3 regions of the Ruegeria sp. CL3 genome follow, and region 1 is predicted to be linked to each of the others. Evidence: riboswitches for the same ligand, from Rfam matches in the RefSeq annotation. Region 1 holds a riboswitch; each other region holds the start of a gene.
What was found. A riboswitch is a leader RNA that binds a small molecule or an ion and turns the genes downstream of it on or off. The one in region 1 is predicted to bind cobalamin.
Positions count from the first base shown of each region.

Region 2: linked by a shared signal. The riboswitch ahead of ACR0NO_RS16150 (DUF1636 family protein) and the one ahead of ACR0NO_RS11905 (DUF1636 domain-containing protein) in region 1 are both predicted to bind cobalamin.
Region 3: linked by a shared signal. The riboswitch ahead of nrdH (glutaredoxin-like protein NrdH) and the one ahead of ACR0NO_RS11905 (DUF1636 domain-containing protein) in region 1 are both predicted to bind cobalamin.

Region 1 is NZ_JBQFPT010000007.1:64,674-69,798, reverse strand. Features, by position in the region: gene ACR0NO_RS11920 (hypothetical protein) at 1-1,445, opposite strand, end outside; gene ACR0NO_RS11915 (hypothetical protein) at 1,465-1,875, opposite strand; gene ACR0NO_RS11910 (NAD(P)-dependent oxidoreductase) at 2,034-3,104, opposite strand; cobalamin riboswitch at 3,131-3,334, shown strand; gene ACR0NO_RS11905 (DUF1636 domain-containing protein) at 3,418-3,798, shown strand; gene cobW (cobalamin biosynthesis protein CobW) at 3,795-4,850, shown strand; gene cobN (cobaltochelatase subunit CobN) at 4,856-5,125, shown strand, end outside.
Region 2 is NZ_JBQFPT010000010.1:178,356-183,480, reverse strand. Features, by position in the region: gene ACR0NO_RS16165 (D-lyxose/D-mannose family sugar isomerase) at 1-464, shown strand, start outside; gene ACR0NO_RS16160 (hypothetical protein) at 586-807, shown strand; gene ACR0NO_RS16155 (hypothetical protein) at 804-1,292, shown strand; cobalamin riboswitch at 1,328-1,531, shown strand; gene ACR0NO_RS16150 (DUF1636 family protein) at 1,638-1,985, shown strand; gene ACR0NO_RS16145 (ABC transporter ATP-binding protein) at 1,982-2,758, shown strand; gene ACR0NO_RS16140 (ABC transporter substrate-binding protein) at 2,771-3,721, shown strand; gene ACR0NO_RS16135 (iron ABC transporter permease) at 3,723-4,733, shown strand; gene ACR0NO_RS16130 (response regulator transcription factor) at 4,742-5,125, opposite strand, start outside.
Region 3 is NZ_JBQFPT010000002.1:189,160-194,284, reverse strand. Features, by position in the region: gene nrdE (class 1b ribonucleoside-diphosphate reductase subunit alpha) at 1-2,112, opposite strand, end outside; gene nrdI (class Ib ribonucleoside-diphosphate reductase assembly flavoprotein NrdI) at 2,094-2,507, opposite strand; gene nrdH (glutaredoxin-like protein NrdH) at 2,523-2,744, opposite strand; cobalamin riboswitch at 2,830-3,021, opposite strand; gene ACR0NO_RS03255 (DEAD/DEAH box helicase) at 3,110-4,987, opposite strand.

The DNA.
Region 1 (5,125 bases):
AATGTTTTCTTCGGCGGCGCATCGCCTTTTGTACCTGAAAGCGCACCGGTCAAAAGCCTTGCAAGCAAACCACTTTCACTTCGGCTTTCGGACACATCTGGCTGAAGGTTTCTCTGAAAATCAACAAACCGACTCTTCACAGCACTGTTCACGCGACCGACGAGTTTTTTCCCTATGCCAGGATGGTTTTGCTGAAGCCTTCTTGAATGCTCGCTCCACTCAGAATGTGCTGCATTTTCTGCAAGTTGAAGGTAAGGATAGATGTCCTCATTCGCGAGAAAGACTCCGACCGCAGGCTCATACTGGTCCCCGCCCATTTTGGCGTAGTTAATGACCATCCCGGTTCCCCGCATAATCGCAACACAGTTGCGTCGAGTTGAAACCGCTTCGTCGGGCTCGGCGGCTTCAAATGCAATGCGACCTATTCCTTTGCCCTCAACCTTATTCAAGGAGTCGACCCTTAAGGTCTCTTCCTTTGTCACTTCAGTGCTTGAGGCTTTTTTGTAGAGTCGAACAAACTGATCAAGGTCCTGACGGGTAAGAACTGATGGCACTTCAAGGTTCTCTTTCTCGTCAATAAAGCGCACCGACAAGTCTTTAGAAATTAGTGCTGGGAAGTAATAATCCTCAACAGCCTTCTTCAGCTTCTCAAGATCAAGGGAGTCCATCAGGATAAGAATGTCGGTCCCTTTAACCTTGTCATTTCGGCTCAGGTCGACTCCAAAAATCTCGGAAACATTGTCCCACATTTCTGCCGCGGCATCATCTTCATATGGAGCTGCAACGGCGCTGTCGGTACTGGATGGCGCGCCGAAATATGCAAAACCACCGTAGTTGTCGCCTTTGTATTCATGCTTTGGATAAACGCCAGCACCCATCAGACGGCGCTGCACGCCTTCGCTATCTTCGCTAGCATCAAACACAGAATGATAGATAACTGTGTTGATATTTGAACTCTTAGCGTAAGTCGTCTTGCCCAAGCCGTACGAGCCGCCCGAGTTTGCATCTTCGTCAGCCTTATCATCTAAGTTAAGAGCACAAACCAAGCGAGCAAAGTGATCTCCGCGCTCATACCTGTCCCACTTACCCCCCAAGCCGCAGGTGTTGTAATCTCGAATTAGCAACGCCGAGAGTGTCTCGCCGTTCAGAAATTCCTCTAGGCTCTTCGCAAAGAGGTTGTTTCTCTTTTCTTTTTTGAAAATCTCAAGGCGGGGCTCCAGCAAATCGCGGAACTTGAACAGCTCAAGCAGCTTCTCTTTGTTGTCACCGCTGGCGGTCAGCTTCTGAAAAACCAACTGCGTGACGCCTTTTTCTTTTCGCCCGGCATCCATTGAGTTCTGCCCACCCTCACGAGCCGCAACCTCTTCGGGAGAGAACTCTCGATGATCATATGCAGTGAGAAAGCCTCCCGTATGGATGGGGTTTTTTCCATCCATCAAGTTCATTTCCCAAACGCTTTTCAACTCACTCACCACTATCTTTTCCTCCCAGATGGAACCCGCTGTCGCCATCGCGCTTAAGACCGATTTCAAACGCCGCCTTGGCGCTTTCGGTCTCCCGCCTTATCGCTTGAAAAATCTGCCGCACGTCTTCCGGTGAGTACTCATAGTGACTCCGATTCGATAGCTTTGAAATCGAACGAAGCATCGATATTGCCTTCGTCACGCGCGCTTCCGCTAAACGCTGAAATCGATCCGACTTTGTTTCCATATCTGATCCATAACTGCTCGTGACGATCAAGATGATATGATCTGCTACGCAATTCAAGGCGTTTGTTGTAATAATCGCAAAATACGATGATATTTTCAATTTGCTATACACTGTGTTCAGCAATTGGAAACAGAACGACACTCGGAAATTGAGTGATGGAATCATGTACACATTTTTGTACACGGACTATAATTTGTGTTCTTTACCATTATTTTAATACATTTTTTTTGATATACACCTATTGCAAATCCGTGTACACCGGTTCGATTCCGGTACTCGCCTCCACATCCCCTTCCTCTAAATACCGCCTCCGGAAATCAGTTTCAGGAGGAACGCCCCTGAGGCACAACCTCGTACCCTGGTTCTTCCGGCTCATCGTCTTGCATTTCCGTAGGAAAACCCGGTGCGCGGATGTCCAAACCCGTGGCCTCTTCAAGGCGTTTGATGATGTTTGGCGACAGCTCACGCTCGCCAAACCGGGCGATGCCATCCTCAAATATCTTGATCATCACCGGATTGATTTCCAGCGGAACACCGGCGCGGTCGGCGACGTCCTGAAACAGGCCGATATCCTTTTTCACCAAATCCATCGTAAACGAAATATCGCGCGAACCGTTCAGGATCACCTGGCTTTCGGTTTCGTGCACGAACGATGTCCCCGACGAGATTTTGATGGCCTCATAGGTGGTGTTCAAATCCATCCCGGCGGCCTTGGCGGTGACCAACGCTTCAGCACAAGTGATTAGGTTGGCCGTGGCTAGATAATTGGTCAGTACCTTCAGAACCGAGGCCGAGCCGAGCTCTCCGGTGTGCAGAACGCGCCGCCCCATGGTGGTCAGGAAAGGCAAAATACGCTCGAACGTATCGCGATCGCAGCCAGCGAAGATTGAGATATTGCCCGTCGCCGCGCGGTGACAGCCACCCGAAACAGGGCAATCGACTGCGGCCCCTCCGCGCTCCAGAACCAATGCCCCCAATCGCTTGACCTCAGCCTCGTCGGTGGTGGACATCTCCATCCAAATCTTACCTGGACCAACCTCTGGCAACATCTCTTGCATCACCGCGTCCGAGGCCGCTGGCGACGGCAGGCAGGTTATCACGGCATCGCAATCGCGCATCATCTGGGCCGGGTTTTTAGCCGCTTTGGCCCCCTGCGCGACAAAACCCTCAACCAGATCGGAACTCAGGTCATGAACCGTCAGGTCGATTCCATTGCGCAGCAATGACCCTGACAGCTTGCCGCCCACATTCCCAAGCCCGATAAAACCTACTTTCATGGATTTCGCCTCCGTTTGCGATTTGAGGCCATGCGACCATGCATCAGCGCCCTGTTCATGCCGCCTAGCGACGCTGGCAGGTCGCTTTTCAACGTGCCGCAGCGGTCTGAGCTGCATCGCGCTTGACAAGCTGCGGGTGCGTGCCGCATGAGCCTCATGTTGGTGTCTGTGAGAACAGATGAAAAGGGAATGCGTCAACGGGTTTTCCGCCAAACGCAGCCGCCCCCGCGACCGTGACCGGAGAGGGTGCCCAAGCCACTGGCGCAAAGCCGGGAAGGCGGGACATCCGACAGAGGACGCCTCTGACATCCGCAAGCCGGGAGACCTGCCAGCGCCCGAAGATGAAACCGGACGGGGTGTTCCGGTGTCGGGTCAAGGGACCCGCATGAAACCCCGTCCCCCACGATGAGGATTTGGGGGGATGAGAGACATGACCGAGACCGCTCCGGTCGAATTGCTGGTTTGCACCACCTGTCGTCGCGGGCTGCCCGTTGAAGACGACGCGAAACGCCCCGGCACCCTGTTGCACAAGGCGCTTGAACAGGCGGAGCTGCCGGAAGGGATTACCCTTAAAGCCGTGGAATGCTTGTCGAACTGCAACGAGGGCTGTTCCATCGTGCTGCGCGGCGGCCCGGATCGCTGGACCTTCGTCTATGAGCACCTGAACGAAACCGACCATGTCGACGTGATCGTTGACGGCGCCACCAAGTACCTCGCGACCGAGGACGGCTTGGTCAAATGGCGTGAGCGCCCTGAACATTTCCGCAAAAACTGCGCAGCCCGCATTCCCCCGATTGGAGCCCTGAAATGAGCAACTTGGAAAAACTCCCCGTCACCGTGATCACTGGCTTCTTGGGCTCGGGCAAGACGACTCTGGTTAAACACCTGATGCAGAACCCGCAGGGCAAGCGTCTGGCCGTTGTGGTCAACGAATTTGGAGATGTTGGCGTCGATGGCGACATCCTGAAATCCTGCGCCATCCCCGATTGCCCGGCGGAAAACATCATGGAACTGGCGAACGGTTGTATCTGCTGCACCGTGGCCGACGACTTCATCCCGACTATCGAAGCCCTGATGGCGCTGGAGCCGCGCCCTGATCACATACTGATCGAAACTTCCGGCCTCGCCCTGCCTAAGCCGCTGCTGAAGGCGTTCGACTGGCCCGATATCCGATCGAAAATCACCGTCGATGGCGTGATCGCGCTGGCCGATGCCGAGGCTGTCGCCGCTGGTCGCTTTGCGCCGAATGTCGAAGCCGTGGACGCTCAGCGCCTGGCCGATGACTCGATCGACCATGAAACGCCCTTGTCCGAGGTGTTCGAGGATCAGATTTCCTGCGCCGACATCATCCTGCTGACCAAGCCTGATCTGGCCGGTCCCGAAGGCGTGGCCGAAGCGAAAAAGATCATCGCCGCCGAGGCCCCTCGCCCGCTACCCGTTGTCGAAGTGGCCGAAGGCGCCGTGGACGTCCGCGTTGTTCTTGGTCTGGAAGCGGCTGCTGAAGATGACATGGACGCCCGTCCATCGCATCACGACGGTCACCACGATCACGAGCATGACGATTTCGAAAGTATCATCGTTGATCTGCCGGAACAGTCCGACCCTGCCGATCTGGTCGCCAAGATCGAACGTCTGGCCAATGAGCTGAACATCCTGCGCGTCAAAGGCTATGCCGCTGTTCAAGGCAAACCGATGCGCCTGCTGGTGCAGGCCGTTGGTGCCCGTGTGCGTCATCAATACGATCGCCCGTGGGGACCCGGCGAAGAGCGCCGCTCGCGCATGGTGGTGATCGCCGAGCATGACGACATCAAAGAAGCAGAAATCCGCGAAATCCTCGCGGGTGTAACCGAGGCCGCCGAGTAAGACCCATGCACGTCGTCTTCCGCGAAAGCCACGGGTTAGAAGAAGCGGAAACCCCAACCGATCTGGGCCAAAGCCCGGCGGATCTGGTGGTGCTGTCCTTTTCGGACAGCGACCTTGGCGCTTTTGCGGCGGGCTGGCATCGTGGTGGCGGGCCGGAGGGTCGGATGCCGACGATGCGGTTGGCCAACCTGACGGCTTTGAAGCATCCGCTGTCGGTCGATACTTACGTCGAACAGACGTTGGAGGGGGCCAAGGGCATCCTGATCCGCCTGATC
Region 2 (5,125 bases), on a different contig from region 1:
TCACCCTGCGCAACGGTAACGTCAGCGATCTGAGCCGGGGACGCGGTATGCTCTATGCCGAAAAACTGCTGATCTCTCGCGACAAACAGCTATCGCCGATGCATCGCCATATCGTCAAAGCCGAGGACATCATCAACCGTGGGGGCGGCGATCTAGTTATGGAAATCTATGCGTCGGACCCCGATGGCGGTATCGACCGCGACAACGCGGTCACCGTTCCAAGCGATGCCTGCCCTGTCACCATACAGCCCGGAAAGCATCTGCGCCTGAAGCCAGGCCAGAGCGTGACCTTGATGCCCGGCATCTGGCACGCCTTCTGGGCGGAAGGTGGGGATTGCTTGATTGGCGAAGTCTCTACCGTGAATGACGACCGAACGGACAACGTATTCGAAGACCCGATCCCACGCTTTGCAACAATCGAAGAAGATGCAGCGCCGGATTTCCTGTTGGTTGCCGACTACTGACTTCATTGAGAATTTCGCGCTTGTACTTCCCGACTGTTTTTGTCAGTTAACAGCTGACCCAGTCAGATTTCGTTGGAATCATCGCCCGGTCCCATTTTTTGCGACCGAAAGATAACCTGACATGCGAAAATCCCTCGCAGATCTGTTGGCCATGGACGCCGTTGCCAGCCGCCATGGCTGCGCATTGAAACCAAAACTGAGGCAGGCGATCGAGGCTGATCTCAGCTTTTCCGTCCGCGCTGCATCACCGTTTCCTGAAACGCCGGTTGACCCAAACACCCTTCCGCAAAACGTCCACCCTTTGGTCGCACAAGCCCCCAAACCCAATAGGGAACGCGCATGAAACCCTCAGCATTTGACCACACATTGCCCCGCGTCGAATTTGACGGTTTCGAACGCGGTTTGCTGCCTGTCATGCGGCACTTCATCCTAAGCTTAACACAGCCGGAAACGCAGGCGTGGCAACATGCCTTCAAGGTCGCAACCGAACGCTGGGGGCGCGATCAGGGGCTGGTTCTGGCACATCTGGTCTTCAAAGTCGTCAAGGCCACGCTACACACCCGCCCTTTGGGTCTGGCCTTCAACGACCCGCTTTGTGTTGAAACACGGCACGAGCTAAAATGTGACGAAGGCGCCCTGCTGCGGATGCTGCACCACATGCGCCGCGACGAAACTCCGGCAGCGCGCGATGCCTTGAACGAATTGACCGGAGGCTACCCGGACACCCATCTGATACAGGCCGGTTTGACCCTGGCCAGCCAGTTCCCGACCGATGGTGTCGGACCGATCCGACCCGCCCGCAGGCCGACCCTGCGCGTGGTCCCATAGCGCGATTCCGGCGCTTGACAATAGGAGCTTGAGCAGACTAGCTGCTCTGGATGGTTCCCGACGGCCTGTGTCTGAGGGATGAAAATGGGAATACGGTGCGGCCCAAGGGCCAATGCCGTGACTGCCCCCGCAACTGTAAGCGGAGAGCGACGCCACAGAACCACTGGCCCTCAAGGTCGGGAAGGTTGGCCAAGCAACGACCCGCAAGTCAGGAGACCTGCCATCACAGATTAACCAGCCCGGGGCGGGGTGTCCCGGAAGGAGGCTCGATGGCACATCTGCGTGCTGATGCAACTCATGGCTTTTGCCTTCAATCGGCTTTTGTTCAAGTCGGCGATGCGTGCCATGGCTGATCATTTCGTCCTGATATGCGGCACCTGCAATGGGCCGATACCCGCGCGTGAGGCAAAAGAAGCGCTGGACGGCCAGCTGCCCGTGGGGTTCTCGACACGTCTGATCAACTGTATGGCCGGGTGCGACCGCCCGATGACGGTCGGGTTACAGGCCAAGGGCAAGGCGCAATACCTGTTCGGCGACATTCAATCCCCTGCCGATCTGAGCGCTTTGGCCGAGTTCGCCCATCAGTTCCGGGCTAGCGAGGATGGTTGGACCAGCGCCTCGACCCGTCCTTTGGCGCTCTACACCAAAACCCTGTCGCGCATGCCTTGCCTGCCACCGGAGGACACGGCATGAGCTTTCTGGTCGCTGAAAATCTGGAATACTACGCCCTGAACGGCGATGTTCTGCTGCGCGACACCTCGTTCACGCTTGAGGAAGGCGCGATATTGGCCGTTGCCGGCCCGAACGGGGCGGGCAAAACGACGCTGCTTAACCTCTTGTGTGGTGTCGCAAAATTGGCGCTAGGCGATGTGCGTATTCAGGGTCAAAGCCTGCGGAAACTGTCGTCGCTGGAGCGGGCCCGACGGATTGCCGTTGTCGGCCAGCAGGAAATACCCGACGGGCGGCTGCAACTGCGCGATTATGTGGCCCTTGGGCAAATCCCGATCAGGGCCGACAAATCCGCCGAAGCTCTTAAAACGGACCTGCAGCGCGTATTAGACACCACCGAACTGTCCCATCTGGCTGGCAAACAGATGGCAAAGCTGTCCGGCGGAGAGCGCCAGCGCGCTCATATCGCGCGGGCGTTGGCGCAGAACCCCTCGCTGCTGTTTCTGGATGAGCCGACCAACCATCTGGACCCGGATGCCAAGGGGCACATGCTGTCTCTGGTCGCCGAATTGGGCGTGACGGTTGTGATGATCGTCCACGATCTGGTCATGATCCCCGAATTCGCCAGCCACGTCGCCCTGATGAAGAACGCGCAACTGACGGCTTTCGGCCCGGTCGCCGAGGTTCTGACCCCAGACCGCGTGCGCGAGACTTTTGGTGTTGACTATTTGTGTTTCCAGCATGAAGGACGCGTGATCCCCGCGCTGGACATCCGAAAACGAAAGCTTTCATCTTAACAGGAGAGATTGATGAAACTGAAACTCTTGTCCGCTGCGGTCCTCAGCGCACTGGCGGGCGGCGCTGCTGCGCAAGAGATCACCGTCGACAATTGCGGTGAACCTCTGGTGTTCGATAGCAAGCCCGAGCGGATCGTGGTTCATGACATGAACATGACCGACATGGCCTTTGCACTGGGTCTTCAAGACAGCATCGTTGGCCTGACCGGGATCACCGGCTGGTACAAGACCAGCCCCGATTTCGACGCGCAGCGCGGTGACATCCCCGAACTCGCTCCGAAATACCCGACGGTCGAAAACCTCGTCGCGGTCGAACCCGACATGTTCTTCGCCGGTTGGTATTACGGCATGAAACCCGGCGGAGACGTTACCCCTGACACGCTGGAGCCCTTTGGCATCAAGACCATGGTGCTGACCGAAAGCTGCATTCACCTGAACAAAGACCGTCCCGAAGCCAGCATGGACCTGCTGTTTGACGACGTTCTGCGTCTGGGCACGGTCATGCATGTCGAGGACAAGGCGAACGCGCTGGTCTCGGGCTGGAAAGACCAACTGGCCGCGATCGAAGCCAAAACCGCCGATCTGGAAAAACCCCGCGTCTTCCTGCTGGACGGCCCGGCCGATGCGCCCTTTACCGCAGGCAAATATGCCATTCCCGACGCGATGATCGCAGCGGCTGGCGGCGTCAACGTCACCCATGACATGGACACTAGCTGGGGCCGCACCTCGTGGGAGGCTGTCGCCGCCTCGAACCCCGAATTCCTTGTTCTGCTGGACTACCAAACGGGCAATGGCGCGGCAGATACGTTTAAGTTCCTGCAGGAACATCCGGTGATGTCGCAGACCGATGCAGTCAAGAACGAGCGCTGGATCGGCCTGCGCTACGAAGAGCTGACACCGGGACCGGCAAACATCGAAGCGATCCAGAAGATGGCAACGGCGATGCACCGGGGTAACAGCTGAGATGACGAAGACGGGCCAGGCGGTCCTGCTGGGGGCGGTCATTCTGACCGCCCTTTTGCTGCTGTCGACGATCTATGGCACCACCCCGATCCCCTTGGCCGAGGTTTTCACCGCGATTGGGCTGGGGACTGGCGTGACTGAGGGCGACATGTCCCCTCTGCACCGGATCGTCTTTGACCTGCGCCTGCCCCGCGCGTTGTTTGCGGCGGTGATTGGAGCCGGGCTTGGTGTTGTCGGCGTCGTTTTGCAAACGACAACGCGCAATGACCTAGCGGACCCGTTTCTCTTTGGCCTTTCGTCCGGGGCCGCTGCGGGGGCCGTTCTCGTCATCACTGTAACAGGCGATGTTCTGGGCATCTGGACCCTGCCGCTGGCGGCGTTTTGCGGGGGCCTGATCGCCTCCGGCATTGTTCTGGCCCTGGTTCAAAGCCTGCGCACCAGTGCGCCGGAGAAACTGATTTTGGCAGGCCTGGCTGTGTCTTTCCTGTTTTCGGCCATCACCAACTATCTGATTTTCGCGGGCGACAGCCGCGCCGCGCATTCCGTCATTTTCTGGATGCTAGGCGGCCTTGGTCTGGCACGGTGGGAGACCTTCCCCCTCGTTGTACTGGGACTGGCCTTGATCCTGGGCTATTCCCTCTATCGCAGCCGCTGGCTCGACGCGCTTCTGACGGGGGATTTTACAGCCTCGACGCTGGGCATTCCTGTGCAAGGCCTGCGGTTTCGGATGTTTCTGGTCGCCGCCTTGGCCACGGCCAGCTTTGTGTCAGTGGCAGGCGTGATTGGCTTCGTAGGCCTTATGGTCCCGCATATTGCCCGAGGCATCGCCGGAACGCTCCACCGCAATCTCTTGATCACGTCAGCCGTCGTCGGGGCCATCCTGTTGACGCTTTCAGACATCCTGTCCCGATTGCTTCTGGCCCCGCAGGAACTGCCGGTGGGGATCGTCACAACTTCGATTGGGTCGCTATTTGTGTTCCTCTACCTGTTCAAATCCTCACGATCTGACTAGCACGGCCGTCATCCCAAGTTTTGCCGTCGTTCAAGCCAGCTTCCCAGCTCTTTTTCCGCCGAAAAGATGCTCTCACGGTTCAGTATCTGAGAGGTCATGGCCTTTGAGACCGCCCGCACGCGTTTGTTAATCGCAATATCGCTGGCATCCACCGGCAGATCGCCCACATCCAGCTTTTCATAGATCGACAGTAGCCGGTTCTGCACCGTCCTCAGGGCCAGCTTGCGACGCAGCGCGATGGTCTTGTCGGGCAGACCAAGGGCGAGATCGGATAGGATTGCCAACTCAACCTCCGTCAGCGCCTCGCCCGAGCGGCTCTGTTCGCGTTGGATCTGGTGGATTTCCCGGTCCACCATGATCTGCGCCTCGATCAGAACGGCGCGCAAGGCCAG
Region 3 (5,125 bases), on a different contig from region 1:
GGATACGCAGCCCTGCACCTCGGTCCCTTCAAGGGCCTCCTGGCGCAGACGCACATAATAAATGGTTTTGATGCCTTTCTTCCACGCGTAGATCTGCGCGCGGTTAATGTCGCGTGTCGTCGCCTCAGCCGGGAAGAATAGGGTCAGCGACAGGCCTTGATCGACGTGTTCGGTCGCCGCCGCATAGGTGTCGATCAGCGCTTCGGGGCCGATCTCATAGGCATCGCGGTAGTATTCGAGGTTGTCATTGTTCATGAAAGCCGCCGGATAGTAGACGCGACCGATCTTGCCCTCTTTACGGATTTCGATCTTCGAAACGATGGGGTGAATCGAAGAAGTCGAGTTGTTGATATAGCTGATCGATCCGGTGGGCGGCACCGCCTGAAGGTTGCGGTTATAGAGGCCGTGTTTCATCACATCGGCCTTCAACTCTGCCCAGTCGTCGCTTGTGGGTAGGGTCACGCCGTCGAACAGAGCCTTCACCCGATCGCTTTCGGGAAGCCAGTCACGGGTGGTATATTTGTCGAAGAATGTGCCCGAGGCGTAGTCGGAGGTCTCGAACCCCTTAAACGACGCCTTGCGTTCCTGCGCCAGTTCGCAGGAGGTGCGGATCGCGTGATAGGCTATGGCCGCGAAATACACGGATGTGAACTCGACCCCCTCAGGCGAGCCATAGTGGATGTGCTCGCGGGCGAGGAAGCCGTGCAGGTTCATCTGTCCCAGACCAATTGCGTGGCTCTCATCATTGCCCCGACGCACCGATGGGACCGAGTCGATTGCCGACATCTCGGACACCGCCGTCAGCGCGCGGATCGCAGCGCCGACAGTACGACCCAGATCGCTGCTATCCATCGTCTTGGCAATGTTCAGCGAGCCGAGGTTGCAGGAGATATCCGTGCCCAGATGGGAATAGCTGAGGTCATCGTTGAACTCAGACGCTTCATTGACCTGCAAAATCTCGGAACACAGGTTCGACATGTTGATCCGGCCCGCAATGGGGTTCATCCGGTTCACCGTGTCTTCGAACATCACGTAGGGGTAACCGGATTCGAACTGAATCTCTGCAACGGTCTGGAAGAACTCACGCGCATTGACCTTGGATTTGCGGATTCGCTTGTCATCGACCATCTCGTGATACTTCTCCGTCACCGAGATTTCCGAGAACGGCACGCCATAGACCTTTTCTACGTCATGAGGCGAGAACAGGTACATATCCGCGTTTTTCTTCGCCAGCTCGAAAGTGATGTCAGGGATCACCACGCCAAGGCTCAGCGTTTTGATACGGATTTTCTCATCCGCGTTTTCGCGCTTGGTGTCGAGAAAGCGCATGATGTCCGGGTGGTGTGCGTTCAGATACACCGCACCTGCGCCTTGCCGCGCACCCAGCTGGTTGGCGTAAGAGAAGCTGTCCTCTAGCAGTTTCATCACCGGGATCACGCCCGAGGACTGGTTCTCGATCCCTTTGATCGGTGCGCCGTGCTCGCGGATATTGGTCAGCAGCAGCGCCACACCACCACCGCGCTTGGACAGTTGCAGGGCCGAGTTGATGCCGCGCCCGATGCTCTCCATATTGTCCTCAAGCCGAAGCAGGAAGCACGAGATCAACTCCCCGCGTGAGGCTTTCCCGGCGTTCAGGAAGGTGGGCGTGGCGGGCTGGAAGCGACCGTCGAGGATTTCCTCCATGAAAGACAGGGCCAGCGCCTCATCACCGCGTGCCAGCGCCAGTGCGGTCATGACGACGCGGTCCTCATAACGTTCCAGGAACCGCTGCCCGTCACGGGTTTTCAGCGTATAAGAGGTGTAATATTTGAACGCGCCCAGAAAGGTCGGGAACCGGAACTTCTTGGCATAGGCCGCATCCCAGATCTTCCGCATGAAGTTCTTGGAATACTGGTCCAGAACGGCCTCTTCGTAGTAGCCCTCGGAAACCAGATACCCGAGCTTTTCGTCCAGCGAGTGGAAGAACACGGTGTTCTGGTTCACGTGCTGCAGGAAATACTGCCGCGCGGCCATACGATCGGCATCGAACCGGATCTTCCCCTCACCATCGTAGAGGTTCAGCATCGCGTTCAACGCGTGGTAGTCCTGCTCGTTTACGCTGCTGTCGAGCATAGGTTTCTCCCTAGTTTTTCCAGCCCGGCGCGGACGCGGGCGATGTCGGTCTCTGTTCCGGCCAGCTCAAACGTATAGAGCAGCGGTACGTTGCATTTCTGGGCGATGATGCGACCGGCCAAAGCGTAGGTCGCACCGAAATTGCGGTTTCCTGTGCCGATCACTCCAACGATCCCGGCGCGTCTGTCCGGGTCGTTCAGAAACCGGATCACCTGTTTCGGAACCGCCCCGCGCCCTTCGCCATCGGCATAGGTGGGGCTGATCAGCACGTAGGAGTGTCCGGGGTCAGGCAGCGGGTCCATTCCATTCGGAATGCGGAAAGAGGTGAGGCCCAGCCGCGAGACAAAGCGGTGGGTGTTTCCGGATTTCGATGAGAAATAGACCAGCGCCGGGATCGGCGTGGTCATGGGTCAGGCCAGTTGGGCGATCATGTCCGGGCGGAAACCCGACCAGTGATCACTGCCTGCCACAACGACAGGGGCCTGACGATAGCCCAGCTCGGTCACATGGGTCATGGCGCTGTCGTCCTGGGTCAGATCGATGACGTCATAGGTGATGCCTTTTGCATCCAGCGCGCGGGTGGTGGCGGTGCATTGTACGCATGCGGGTTTGGAATATACGGTAATGCTCATGTCGTCCTCTGTCCTTTTAATGAATGCCGAGGACGCTGCGGGCAAAATGAACCCTGAACACGCCCCCGAACCCTCCGTTCGCGGTTTTCTTTCTTTGCTTACGGCAGGTCTCCTGGCTCGCGGATTGATGTTCGGACTGGCCTTCCCAAAAGCTCGCTTTCAGTGGCGTATTCAGCCGAACTATCCGCTTACAGTTGCGGGGGCAGCGCCGGTTTTTCACCGGTTTCCCTCTTAGCTTTCAACAGGAATCGAAAGAACCGAAGCAACACCATATTGGGGTTGGTGGTGGCGTGTTGTCAATATATGGTGTAGCGAAGAACAAAAATTTCTTCGCTTGCACAACCTGCCGCGGGCGCTAAGGCGGTTTACTTTTTCCGCTTGGGCACTGCGTTGCCACCCTTCATCGCAGCCGCACGTGCGCGGTTTTTCTTGCTGCTTGGCTTGCCTTTGGGCGGAGGCGGGCCTTTCGGACGGCGCGCGGGCTTCTTGTGCTGATCGCCCGAGGGGGCCTCATCCCGTTTGGGCCGCGTTTCGGGTTTGGGTTTCTCGGCCGATTTCCGGCGCGGTTTTGCGGGCTGGGGCTCAGCCGCGCGGGCCGGACGTTCAGCACGTTCGGGGCGCTTCTTGCCCTTGAAGTCGCGCTTGAGACCTTTGCGGCCACCACCGGAAAAGGCGGGCGGCGCGTCTAGTTGCACGAGGGTCTTGGTGCCTTCGACGGTCATCTCGGGGCCGATGGCCTTCAGGAAACCTTCGACACTGCTTTCGCGAATCTCGATATAGCTTTCGGTGTCGGCAATGCGGATCGCGCCGATATCGTCTTTGGTGATCTTGCCCGCCTTGCACAACATGGGCAGCAGATAGCGCGGCGAGGCGTTTTCGTTGTGCCCCTCCGACAGCGAAAACCACACGCTTGGGCCAAAGGGGACGTTCGGCTTTGGTGCTGCATCCGGCGTGTCGCTTAGCTCCTCCGGGGCGGAGTGTTTGCGCCCGTATTGACGCAGATAGGCCGCCGCCAGTTGCTGCGGTGAAAAGCGCGAGACCAGATCATCAATCAGAGCACTTTCGCCCTCGGTCACATCCACGGTCCAATCATCCGAGCTGAACATCCGCTGCATGTCCTGCGCCTGAACCTCATCGGCTGAGGGCGCAGACCCCCAATCGGCAGTCAGCTTGGCGAATTTCAACAGGCGTTGCGCCTTTTTGAACGATGCGGGCGGCACGATCAGCGCGCTGACGCCTTTGCGCCCGGCGCGTCCGGTTCGGCCCGAGCGGTGCAGCAGCGTTTCATGGCTGTTCGGCAGTTCCGCGTGGATCACCAGATCAAGGTTCGGCAGGTCGATGCCGCGTGCGGCCACATCGGTCGCAACACAAACGCGAGCGCGTCCGTCGCGCATGGCTTGCAGCGCGTTCGAACGTTCGCTTTGCGTCAGCTCTCCGGACAGGGCTACGACCGAGAATCCACGATTCGACAGCCGCGCCGTCAGGCGGCTGACCATGGCGCGGGTGTTGCAGAAGATGATGGCGTTGGGGGCCTCGTAAAAGCGCAGCACGTTGATGATTGCGTTCTCACCATCGCGCGGGGCCACATTCATCGCGCGGTACTCGATATCGGCATGTTGCGTGCGCTCGCTGACGGTGCTGACGCGCTCGGCATCGCGCTGGTAGCGGGCGGCGAGGGAGGCGATGGCGCGGGGAACCGTGGCGGAAAACAGCAGAGTCTGACGCTCGGACGGGGTCTGTTCCAGAATGAACTCAAGATCTTCGCGGAAGCCCAGATCGAGCATTTCGTCGGCTTCATCCAGAACCACGGCGCGCACAGCGGTCAGGTCAATTGTCTCGCGCATGACATGGTCGCGCAGACGGCCCGGCGTTGCGACCACGATATGCGCGCCGCGCGCTAACGCTCGCCGCTCGTCTCGCATATCCATTCCGCCGACACAGGACGCGATGAATGCCCCTGCATCCGCATAGAGCCATGCCAGTTCGCGTTTGACCTGCATCGCCAATTCGCGCGTCGGCGCGATGACCAGCGCCAAAGGCGCGCCCGCCGCATCGAATACATCCGCGTCGCCCAAAACGGTCGGGGCGATGGCGAGGCCGAAGCCAATGGTTTTCCCCGACCCGGTCTGTGCCGAAACCAACATGTCGCGACCTTCTAAGTCGGGCGCGGATACGGCGGTTTGGACAGGGGTCAGCGTGTCATACCCTTTGCGATCAAGGGCGTCTTGAAGTGTTTGTTTCATGGCTCGGCTCGTTGGGATGCTGCGGTCACCCTCAGAGCGTCTAACACGCGGATGATCGTCGAAGGGCACTCCTTACTGAGTGAGGCGCCGAATGTATAGTGCGGAAAGCGAGCTGTGCGATCAAACACTGCATGAACG